3 regions of the Citrobacter sedlakii genome follow, and region 2 is predicted to be linked to each of the others. Evidence: predicted binding sites of a transcription regulator. Region 2 holds the regulator's gene; each other region holds the start of a gene.
What was found. The regulator CRP, encoded in region 2, controls carbon source genes, mostly activating them, when cyclic AMP is high. The targets are predictions, from matches to a motif close to ATGTGANNNNNNTCACAT.
Positions count from the first base shown of each region.

Region 1: a site for CRP is predicted at 1,682-1,699, ahead of glpT (glycerol-3-phosphate transporter). Genes of this name have one in related genera too.
Region 3: a site for CRP is predicted at 1,480-1,497, ahead of hpt (hypoxanthine phosphoribosyltransferase). Genes of this name have one in related genera too.

Region 1 covers NZ_CP071070.1:1,592,588-1,595,823, forward strand. Annotated here, with positions in the region: gene glpA (anaerobic glycerol-3-phosphate dehydrogenase subunit A) at 1-1,538, opposite strand, end outside; gene glpT (glycerol-3-phosphate transporter) at 1,811-3,169, shown strand; gene glpQ (glycerophosphodiester phosphodiesterase) at 3,174-3,236, shown strand, end outside.
Region 2 covers NZ_CP071070.1:439,353-442,588, forward strand. Annotated here, with positions in the region: gene JY391_RS02035 (YccS/YhfK family putative transporter) at 1-1,781, opposite strand, end outside; gene crp (cAMP-activated global transcriptional regulator CRP) at 1,833-2,465, opposite strand; gene JY391_RS02045 (OsmC family protein) at 2,773-3,177, shown strand.
Region 3 covers NZ_CP071070.1:3,692,321-3,695,556, reverse strand. Annotated here, with positions in the region: gene JY391_RS17685 (glucose/quinate/shikimate family membrane-bound PQQ-dependent dehydrogenase) at 1-1,419, opposite strand, end outside; gene hpt (hypoxanthine phosphoribosyltransferase) at 1,625-2,161, shown strand; gene can (carbonate dehydratase) at 2,203-2,865, opposite strand; gene JY391_RS17670 (ABC transporter ATP-binding protein) at 2,974-3,236, shown strand, end outside.

The sequences.
Region 1 (3,236 bases), 1.2 Mb from region 2:
GCGATAGGCTGCACGCCTTTCCAGCGTTCATTTAAGAAATCAGAGAGTTGGCTGATGGATTGTGTGGCGGTGGTGATATTAAAACGTTGCAACAATCCGGCGGCACGGCAGGCGCACAGTTCACCCTGGCAGGTGCCCATGCCTACGCGGGTACGGCGGCGCAGGTCAAGCAGGCTGTTCACGTTTAAATTTTCCACCGCGTACTGGACTTCGCCAGCGGTGACGGCTTCACATTCGCAAACCACGCTGCGATGCTGACGTCCCTGGCTTAACCACGCCGGCGTGCGATCGCCGTGGCGATAAACGGCGGAGCCGCGCAGCGGCGCGGGCAGGGAGATCACGCGCTTAAGGGTGGTTTCTGTCGGTTCGTGCGAACCAGGCAGCGGCGTGTCGGCGGTCATACAGGGGCGAGTATTACCCAGTTTGCGACAGACCGCATCGGTGGCCCACTCCGCCATCAGGCGGTAGGTCATCAATTTGCCGCCGGTAATGGTGATAAATCCGTCCAGACCATCGCGTTCCGCATGGTCGAACAGCACAATACCGCGGCTGACGTTGCGTCCGCTCGGATCGTCGTCGCTGGTGACCAGCGGCCTTACTCCGGAGTATGCGCGCAGGATACGGGTCTTCGCCATCACGGGCGACAGTTTTTCCCCTTCACGCAGCAGAATATCCACTTCCTCGGCGGTGACGCGGTTGCTGTCGATATCGTTGTAATCAATGTGGGTTGAGGTGGTGCCAATGAGTGAAATGGTGTCGCCCGGCACCAGAATATCGGCATCGGACGGCTTACGGCAGCGGTTTATCACATGCTGATTAATACGGTGATCCAGAATCAGCAGCGATCCTTTCGCCGGGAACATGCGGATGCTCAGGTCGGCGTATTCCGCGATTCGTTGCCCCCAGATCCCGGCGGCATTGACCACCACTGGCGCATGCAGCGTTTGCGTTTCGCCAGTCAGCGCATTGCGTACATGCACGCCGCTGACCGTTGCCCCTTCGCGGATCAGGCCGGTCACTTCATGAGCGGTCAGAATCACTGCGCCATGCTCCTTCGCATCAAGCATATTCGCCGCCGTGAGGCGGAACGGATCGATCGTGCCGTCAGGGACTTTTACCGCGCCAGTCAGCTGTGGATTGACTGAGGGTTCAATTATGCGCGCCTGCTGCGGATCGATCGCCTCTGCGCGGATCCCGGCCTCTTCGCAGGCGCGAATAAACGTGGCCTGGAATGCGAGGTCGTCTTCGGGCAGGGTAATAAACAGACCGTCCGTCGGTTCAACGCAGTGACGGGCGATACGTTTTAAAATCTGGTTTTCGCTGATGCACTCGCGGGCGGACTCTGCGTCAGTGACCGCATAGCGCGCGCCGCTGTGCAGCAGACCGTGGTTGCGCCCGGTCGCGCCGGTGGCGATGTCGTGGCGTTCAACTAACATAACGCGCAGGCCGCGTAGCGCGCAGTCACGGGCAATACCGGCCCCCGTGGCGCCTCCACCAATGATAATCACGTCAGCAGTTTGCGAGTCGCGAGTTTTCATTGTTTTCCCTCACAGTTCGTTTTTTATCATTTAGCCACATAAAACGCATGGTTTGTTTGATTTCGCGCATATTCGCTCATGATTCGAAAATGAAACGTGATTTCGTGCGCCTTTCTGAACATTTGTCATAAAACTGTAACAATATGTGCTGTAATTCACATTAACCGCATGTATCTTTACTTAACATCGCGGCCACACTGGAAGCAGCGGGGTTGTTTGTACGAACTGCGGTGTTGACCACTTATAAAGAGACGGGCCACGGAGGCTACATTATGTTGAGTATTTTTAAACCAGCCGCGCATAAAGCGCGCTTGCCGCAAGCGGAGATTGATCCGACCTATCGTCGGCTCCGTTGGCAGATTTTCCTGGGGATATTCTTTGGCTATGCCGCGTATTACCTGGTGTGCAAGAACTTCGCGCTGGCCATGCCGTATCTGGTGGAGCAAGGGTTTTCGCGCGGCGATCTCGGTTTTGCGCTGTCAGGGATTTCCATCGCTTACGGATTTTCGAAATTCATCATGGGGTCGGTGTCCGACCGCTCGAATCCGCGCGTTTTCCTTCCCGCCGGTCTGATTCTCGCGGCGGCGGTTATGCTGTTCATGGGCTTTGTGCCGTGGGCGACATCGAGCATTGCCATTATGTTTGTCCTGTTGTTCCTGTGTGGCTGGTTCCAGGGGATGGGGTGGCCGCCGTGTGGTCGTACTATGGTGCACTGGTGGTCGCAGAAAGAGCGCGGCGGTATCGTGTCGGTATGGAACTGCGCGCATAACGTCGGCGGCGGGATCCCTCCACTGCTGTTCCTGCTTGGTATGGCATGGTTTAACGACTGGAAAGCCGCGCTGTATATGCCTGCGTTTGGCGCAATCATCGTTGCGCTCTTTGCTTTCGCCATGATGCGCGACACGCCGCAGTCCTGCGGCCTGCCGCCGATCGAAGAGTACAAAAACGATTATCCGGACGACTACAACGAAAAAGCGGAAGAAGAGCTGACCGCGAAGCAGATTTTCATGCAGTACGTATTGCCGAACAAACTGCTGTGGTACATCGCTATCGCTAACGTCTTTGTTTATCTGCTGCGCTACGGCATCCTCGACTGGTCGCCGACCTATCTCAAGGAAGTGAAGCATTTTGCGCTGGATAAATCGTCCTGGGCTTATTTCTTGTATGAATATGCAGGCATTCCGGGCACCCTGCTGTGCGGTTGGATGTCGGATAAAGTGTTCCGCGGCAACCGTGGCGCCACCGGCGTATTCTTTATGACCCTGGTGACCATTGCGACCATCGTCTACTGGATGAACCCGGCGGGCAACCCGACTGTCGACATGATTTGCATGATCGTCATCGGCTTCCTGATTTACGGTCCGGTTATGTTGATTGGTCTGCATGCGCTGGAACTGGCGCCGAAAAAAGCGGCAGGGACTGCGGCAGGCTTTACCGGTCTGTTTGGCTACCTCGGCGGTTCTGTGGCGGCGAGCGCGATAGTGGGTTACACCGTTGACTTCTTCGGCTGGGACGGCGGCTTCATGGTGATGATTGGCGGCAGCATTCTGGCGGTGATCCTGCTGGTTATCGTCATGTTCGGCGAGAAACGCCATCACCAGGAGATGATGCTGAAACGCAACGGAGGCTAATGTAATGAAAACGACGTTTAAGAACCTGAGCCTGGCGCTGATGATGAGCGGGATGGTGCTGGGAAGC
Region 2 (3,236 bases):
GTCATCGCGTTGATATGCTCGACAATGAACTGGCTGTGGGTGACCCACAGCTTCATATCTTCCAGATAATGCGTATTAAATCCCGGTTCCTGCATGGCCTGATTCAGCGAGTTAAACAGCGTGTTGTGGGCCTGGTTGACGCGCATTCGTTGGTATGCCAGCGGCGTCGCCTGCGGATCGTCGCTGAGGATCAGGCGGATCGCCTCCTGGTCCGCCTCCAGCGCGTCGTGGGCATTTTTGCGCAACAGACCGCTTTGCCACTGCGGCCACAGCCAGACGGTGCCGCCGAAGGCGATCAGACAGCCGATGATCGTATCGACAAACCGCGGAATGATAAATTGTTCGCCGTTCAGGGTTAACAGTTGCAGGGTGTACACCGCCGTGACGGTAAACCCCACCGTCGCCCAGCCGTAGTTTTTGCGGATAATCAGATAGCTCACCAGGGTGACGAAGAGCATTAAAAGCAGCGTATACCCTTCGGGGATATGAAAGTGCAGCGTCACGCCCGCGACGATAAGTCCCGCCAGCGTTCCGGCCGAACGGTGCAGAATGCGTACGCGCGTTGCGCCGTAGCCATTTTGCGTCACGAACAGTACCGTCATCAGGATCCAGTACGGCTTCGGCAGGTGCAGCGCGGTACCCATCAGGCTGGCGATACTCAGCATGACGCTAATGCGTCCGGCGTTGCGCAGCGCCGGAGACTTCAGCGACAGATAGCTTTTCAGCGCCGGTAGCAGCGGAAGCCGCCGCTGTTTATCCGCCATCAGATCGCGCGCATAGAGCGGACGCTGGGTGCGAAGCACGCGGGCTATACGGCTGAAATGCCAGTAGCAAAACTGCCCGACGGGGTTATCCGGATGTTGATTGGCGATCTTTTCCAGCGCGCCGATTTGCTTCTGCATGGTGAAGCGCGTGGGCAGGCGATGGTACAGAATGTCATCCGCCAACACCCTCAGACGCGTGGCGACGGTTTGCGCGTTCCAGCGGATCACCTGTTCGGCGTGGCTGCGCTCGACCAGTTTTTGCACCTCTTCCGGCTGGTGCAGGCTGACCGAGATATGTTCTTGCAGATCCAGCGCTTCCTGGAAGGCGCGCAGCATCCGTTTGTAATCGTTATTGTGATGCGCCGACAGCATATGCATTTGCTGGTAGCACTGGGTGATCAGGTCAACCGCTTTCTGCTGGCGCACCAACAGCGGCGGTAGGGCTTTTTCCGGATCGGTGTGCTGGGTCAGCATGCTGTATTTCGCTTCGCAGTAATCTGCCAGTTCGCGATACAGCAGGCTTAGCGATTCGCGCAGCGGCTGTTCGCGCCACAACCAGAACCAGAACCAGTTAAACAGTCCATACCACAATGTCCCCAGCGCATAGATCAGCAGCGGCTCCCACACTGGCATATTTCCCGCCAGACTGAGGGTAAAAATTGCGGCGATCAGCGAAGCGGGAAGCAGACGGGCGTGAAGCGAGCTTAACTCCGCGGTGACGCCGAGGAGCAGCGTCAACCCGGTCAGAATCAGCGGTAACGGTACCGCCTGCGCCAACAACAGTTGCATCGCCAGGCTACACCCGGCAAACAGCGAGGCGCCAATGACCAGACGCTTGAAGAAGCGCTTGTGCGGCGTATCAAGCCCGGCAATGTTACAGCAGGCGGGAACGAGGGAGAAAAGCAGGCCCAGATGCAGTTGGCCTATCAGCAGGCCGACGGCCACGGGCAAACAGAGCACCAGCGTCTGACGTAGTGCGTAGTTGATCTCAGGGTGATAAATCAGTCTGCGCCACATCGGGAAAACAAAAATAGCGCGCTACCAGGTAACGCGCCATTTCCGACGGGATTAACGAGTGCCGTAAACGACGATGGTCTTACCGTGCGCGGAGATCAGGTTTTGATCTTCCAGCATCTTCAGGATACGACCAACGGTTTCGCGAGAGCAGCCAACGATCTGGCCAATCTCCTGGCGGGTAATTTTGATCTGCATACCGTCCGGGTGGGTCATTGCATCGGGTTGTTTCGCCAGGTTCAACAGCGTCTGGGCGATACGACCGGTCACGTCAAGGAAGGCCAGGTTACCGACTTTCTCTGATGTGACCTGCAGGCGGCGAGCCATCTGGGAAGAGAGACGCATCAGAATATCCGGGTTCACCTGGATCAACTGGCGGAATTTCTTGTAGGAAATTTCAGCCACTTCACATGCAGTTTTAGCACGTACCCATGCGCTACGTTCCTGGCCTTCTTCAAACAGGCCCAGTTCGCCAATAAAATCACCCTGATTCAGATAAGAAAGGATCATTTCTTTACCTTCCTCATCTTTAATCAACACTGCCACAGAGCCTTTAACGATGTAGTACAACGTTTCTGCTTTTTCACCCTGGTGAATTAGCGTGCTCTTCGACGGGTACTTATGAATGTGGCAATGAGACAAGAACCATTCGAGAGTCGGGTCTGTTTGCGGTTTGCCAAGCACCATGCGCGATTATCCTCTGTTATAAGCTGTCTCCAGAGCCAGAAAACGGCGCTGTCTCTGGGGTTGCAAAAATGTGCTTCCCGCTTCCTGGGAAGAGGCTGTCAATAACGGACAGCAGCCTTTAATGTGAAGTCCTCTGCATACATGCAGTACGTCAATGTATTACTGTAGCATCCTGACTGTTTTAGCATAGCTTTAGCCGTGTGTCTCCTGGTGTCTCGCTTCAGCATGACGCAGGTCGCCTTCCGTTGCGAGAATTGTTATGTACGCGTAATCTGTCAGGAAAATTGACGCACTGGAGTAAAAAAATATGCAAGCGCGTGTGAAATGGGTTGAAGGGTTAACCTTCCTGGGCGAGTCAGCTTCCGGACACCAGATCCTGATGGACGGCAATTCGGGAGATAAAGCGCCCAGCCCGATGGAAATGGTGTTAATGGCCGCGGGCGGCTGTAGCGCTATCGACGTGGTCTCCATTCTGCAAAAAGGACGTCAGGATGTGACCAATTGCGAAGTAAAACTGACCTCCGAGCGTCGTGAAGAAGCGCCGCGCCTGTTTACCCACATCAATCTGCATTTCATCGTGACGGGGCATGATTTAAAAGACGCCGCGGTGGCGCGGGCGGTGGATCTTTCCGCCGAAAAGTATTGTTCCGTGGCGCTGATGCTGGAAAAAGCGGTGAATATTACCCACTCGTATGAAGTCATTGCCGCCTGATAATTTTTACCTGATGGCGCTGCGCTCGACTGCCTTATGGCACAATCGGGCCAGCCGCC
Region 3 (3,236 bases), 1.5 Mb from region 2:
CGGTTGAGCGGGCAGGTCCATATCCCACAGATCGTGGTGAACGGTCTGATAGCTCCACGCGAGCTTACCGGTAGTGGCATTCAGCGCCAGAACGGAGCTGGCGTAGCGTTCCTGCTCCGGCGTACGGTGGCCGCCCCAGATATCCGGCGTGGAGACGCCCATCGGCAGATAAACCAGGTCCAGCTTCGCATCATAGGCCGCAGGCGCCCACGAGTTCGGTGAGTTAAAGGTGAAGGTGTGCTCATCCGAAGGAATGGCATTTGGATCTTTCGCACCCGGATCGAACGCCCACAGCAGTTTACCGTTGTTAACGTCGAAACCGCGGATCACTCCGGACGTTTCGCGGGTGGAGAAGTTATCGGTGACCGACCCGGCAATCACAATCGTTTTATCGGTAATGATTGGCGGCGAGGTCGGTTCGTACAGACCCGGCGTTTGATCCGGCATATTGGTTTGCAGGTTCAGCACGCCTTTGTTGGCAAAGGTTTCGCACAGCTTGCCGTTTTCCGCGTTCAGCGCAATCAGACGTCCATCGTTTACCGGCAGGATGATGCGGCGCGGACAGTCGGCAATCACTTCCGGAGAGGCTGTGTCGGCCTTCGCTTCATGGTAGGAGACGCCGCGGCAGGTGACGTGCTGGAAAGACTCGTTCGGTTTCAGTTCCGGGTCGTAATGCCATTTCTCTTTCCCCGTCGCCGCATCCAGCGCGAACAGTCGCTGGTGGGCGGTGCATAGATACAGCGTGTCACCCACTTTGATAGGCGTGACTTCGTTAGTCAGTTCGCCCGGATCGTCCGGCTGCTTCAGGTCGCCGGTACGAAACACCCACGCTTCCTTCAGCTTGTGAACGTTATCGGCGTTAATCTGCTTCAGCGGTGAATAGCGCTGGCCTTCCTGGTTGCGCCCGTAGGCAGGCCAGTCACCGTCAGCCACCGGCGAGATAGGCTCGGCTGGCGTGGACTCGGCGCTGAGCGTGCCGTCAATTTCCTGCGGATCGTTGAAGCCCGCCCAGGTCAGGATCCCGCCGCTGATCAGCAGGGCGACCAGCAGGGCGGCGACCGCGCCGCCGGAAGGAATTATCAGGCGACGCCAGACAAAAGGTAAAATCAGCCAGATGCCGAAGAAGACAAGAATGTCGCTGCGCGGCGTCAGCGCCCAGAAGTCGAAGCCGACTTCCCATACGCCCCAGATCAGAGTGGCGAGCAGCAGAGCGGCATACAGCCACAGCGCGGAGCGCTTGCTGCGCCAGAGCAGCCAGGCGACGCCCAGCATCGCCAGACCGGCGATCGGGTAGTACCAGGAGCCGCCGATAGCGACCAGCCAGCCGCCGCCGATCAGTAAATACAGCCCGCAGAGCGCGGCAAAGAGGGCCGTTAGCGTCACGAGAAGCCGTGGCGAACGTGCATTGTTTTCAGCCATAAAAAGACACCATCTCAATTTGTTAAATTTTTAATAGCAATTAATTATAGGATTTAACATGTGTGATCGTCATCACAAAATGAGCTTTATCAACAGATGCCGCGAATAAATACTTTTACTGGTATACTGCGTGCCTTGCATTTCGATGCCGGTTCATCTGGAGCAGGCATTGAGTGATTTGTTTTTAAATCATATGGTTAGAGATATGAAACATACTGTAGAAGTCATGATCCCTGAAGCGGAGATCAAAGCGCGTATTGCCGAACTGGGTCGTCAGATTACTGAACGTTATAAAGACAGCGGCAGTGAAATGGTGCTGGTGGGTCTGCTGCGGGGGTCATTCATGTTTATGGCGGACCTGTGTCGTGAAGTGCAGGTATCTCATGAAGTCGATTTTATGACCGCCTCCAGCTACGGTAGCGGCATGTCTACTACCCGAGACGTGAAAATCCTCAAAGACCTGGACGAAGATATTCGCGGCAAAGACGTGCTGATTGTGGAAGATATTATTGATTCCGGGAATACACTGTCGAAAGTGCGCGAGATCCTGGGGCTGCGCGAACCGAAATCGCTGGCGATCTGCACTCTGCTGGATAAACCCTCCCGTCGTGAAGTGAACGTGCCGGTGGAATTTATCGGTTTTTCGATTCCGGATGAGTTCGTGGTGGGCTACGGCATTGATTACGCGCAGCGTTATCGCCATCTGCCGTATGTCGGTAAAGTGGTTCTGCTGGACGAGTAAGCAAAGACATGCCGGATGGCGTTGCCGCCCGGCATGGTCAATTAGCGGTGATTGATGTGTTTCTTACTGAGGTTAGACACGCCCTGACGATACCGCTGTTCCAGCGACTCGCGGTTGGTGGCCGTCACTTCCAGATCGCGCAGCAACCCGTCGTGAATACCGTACGCCCAGCCGTGAATCGTTACTTTCTGACCGCGCTTCCACGCCGACTGCATGATGGTGGAATGGCCCAGGTTGTACACCTGTTCCATTACGTTCAGCTCACACAAGGTGTCCATCCGACGCTCCTGCGGCATTTCACCGAGCAATGAGCTATGTTTGAACCAGATATCGCGGATGTGCAGCAGCCAGTTGTTGATTAAACCCAGTTCCGGGTTTTCAACCGCCGCCTGCACGCCGCCACATCCGTAGTGGCCGCAGATAATAATGTGTTCAACTTCCAGCACATCGACGGCATACTGCACCACAGAGAGGCAGTTGAGATCGGTGTGGATGACCAGGTTGGCCACATTACGGTGAACAAATAATTCGCCCGGCTCGAGTCCGGTTAAACGTTCTGCGGGAACGCGACTGTCGGAACATCCAATCCATAGAAAGCGCGGTTTCTGCGCTTGCGCCAGTTTCTCAAAAAATCCGGGATCCTCTTCCACCAGCATTTTTGACCATAGTGCATTGTTGCTGATGAGTGTATCTATGTCTTTCATGGAGGTTAACGACCTGTAACCAAATAAGTGCGTTGGGCTAATATAGGGCAACTCCGCGATTATTTAAACCACATATAAAGTGTAAGAACGTAAGGTAAGTAAAAATTTATGACCATTGCACTGGAACTTCAACAACTTAAAAAAACGTATCCGGGGGGCGTTCAGGCGCTGCGCGGTATCGATTTGCAGGTCGAAGCGGGTGATTTTTATGCGCTTCTGGGACCAAACGGGGCAGGAAAGTCGACCACCATCGGCATCATCAGTTCGCTTGTTAACAAAACATCCGGGCGCGTTAGCGTGTTTGGCTACGATCTTGAAAAAGATATCGTCAACGCCAAACGCCAGCTGGGACTGGTGCCGCAGGAGTTTAA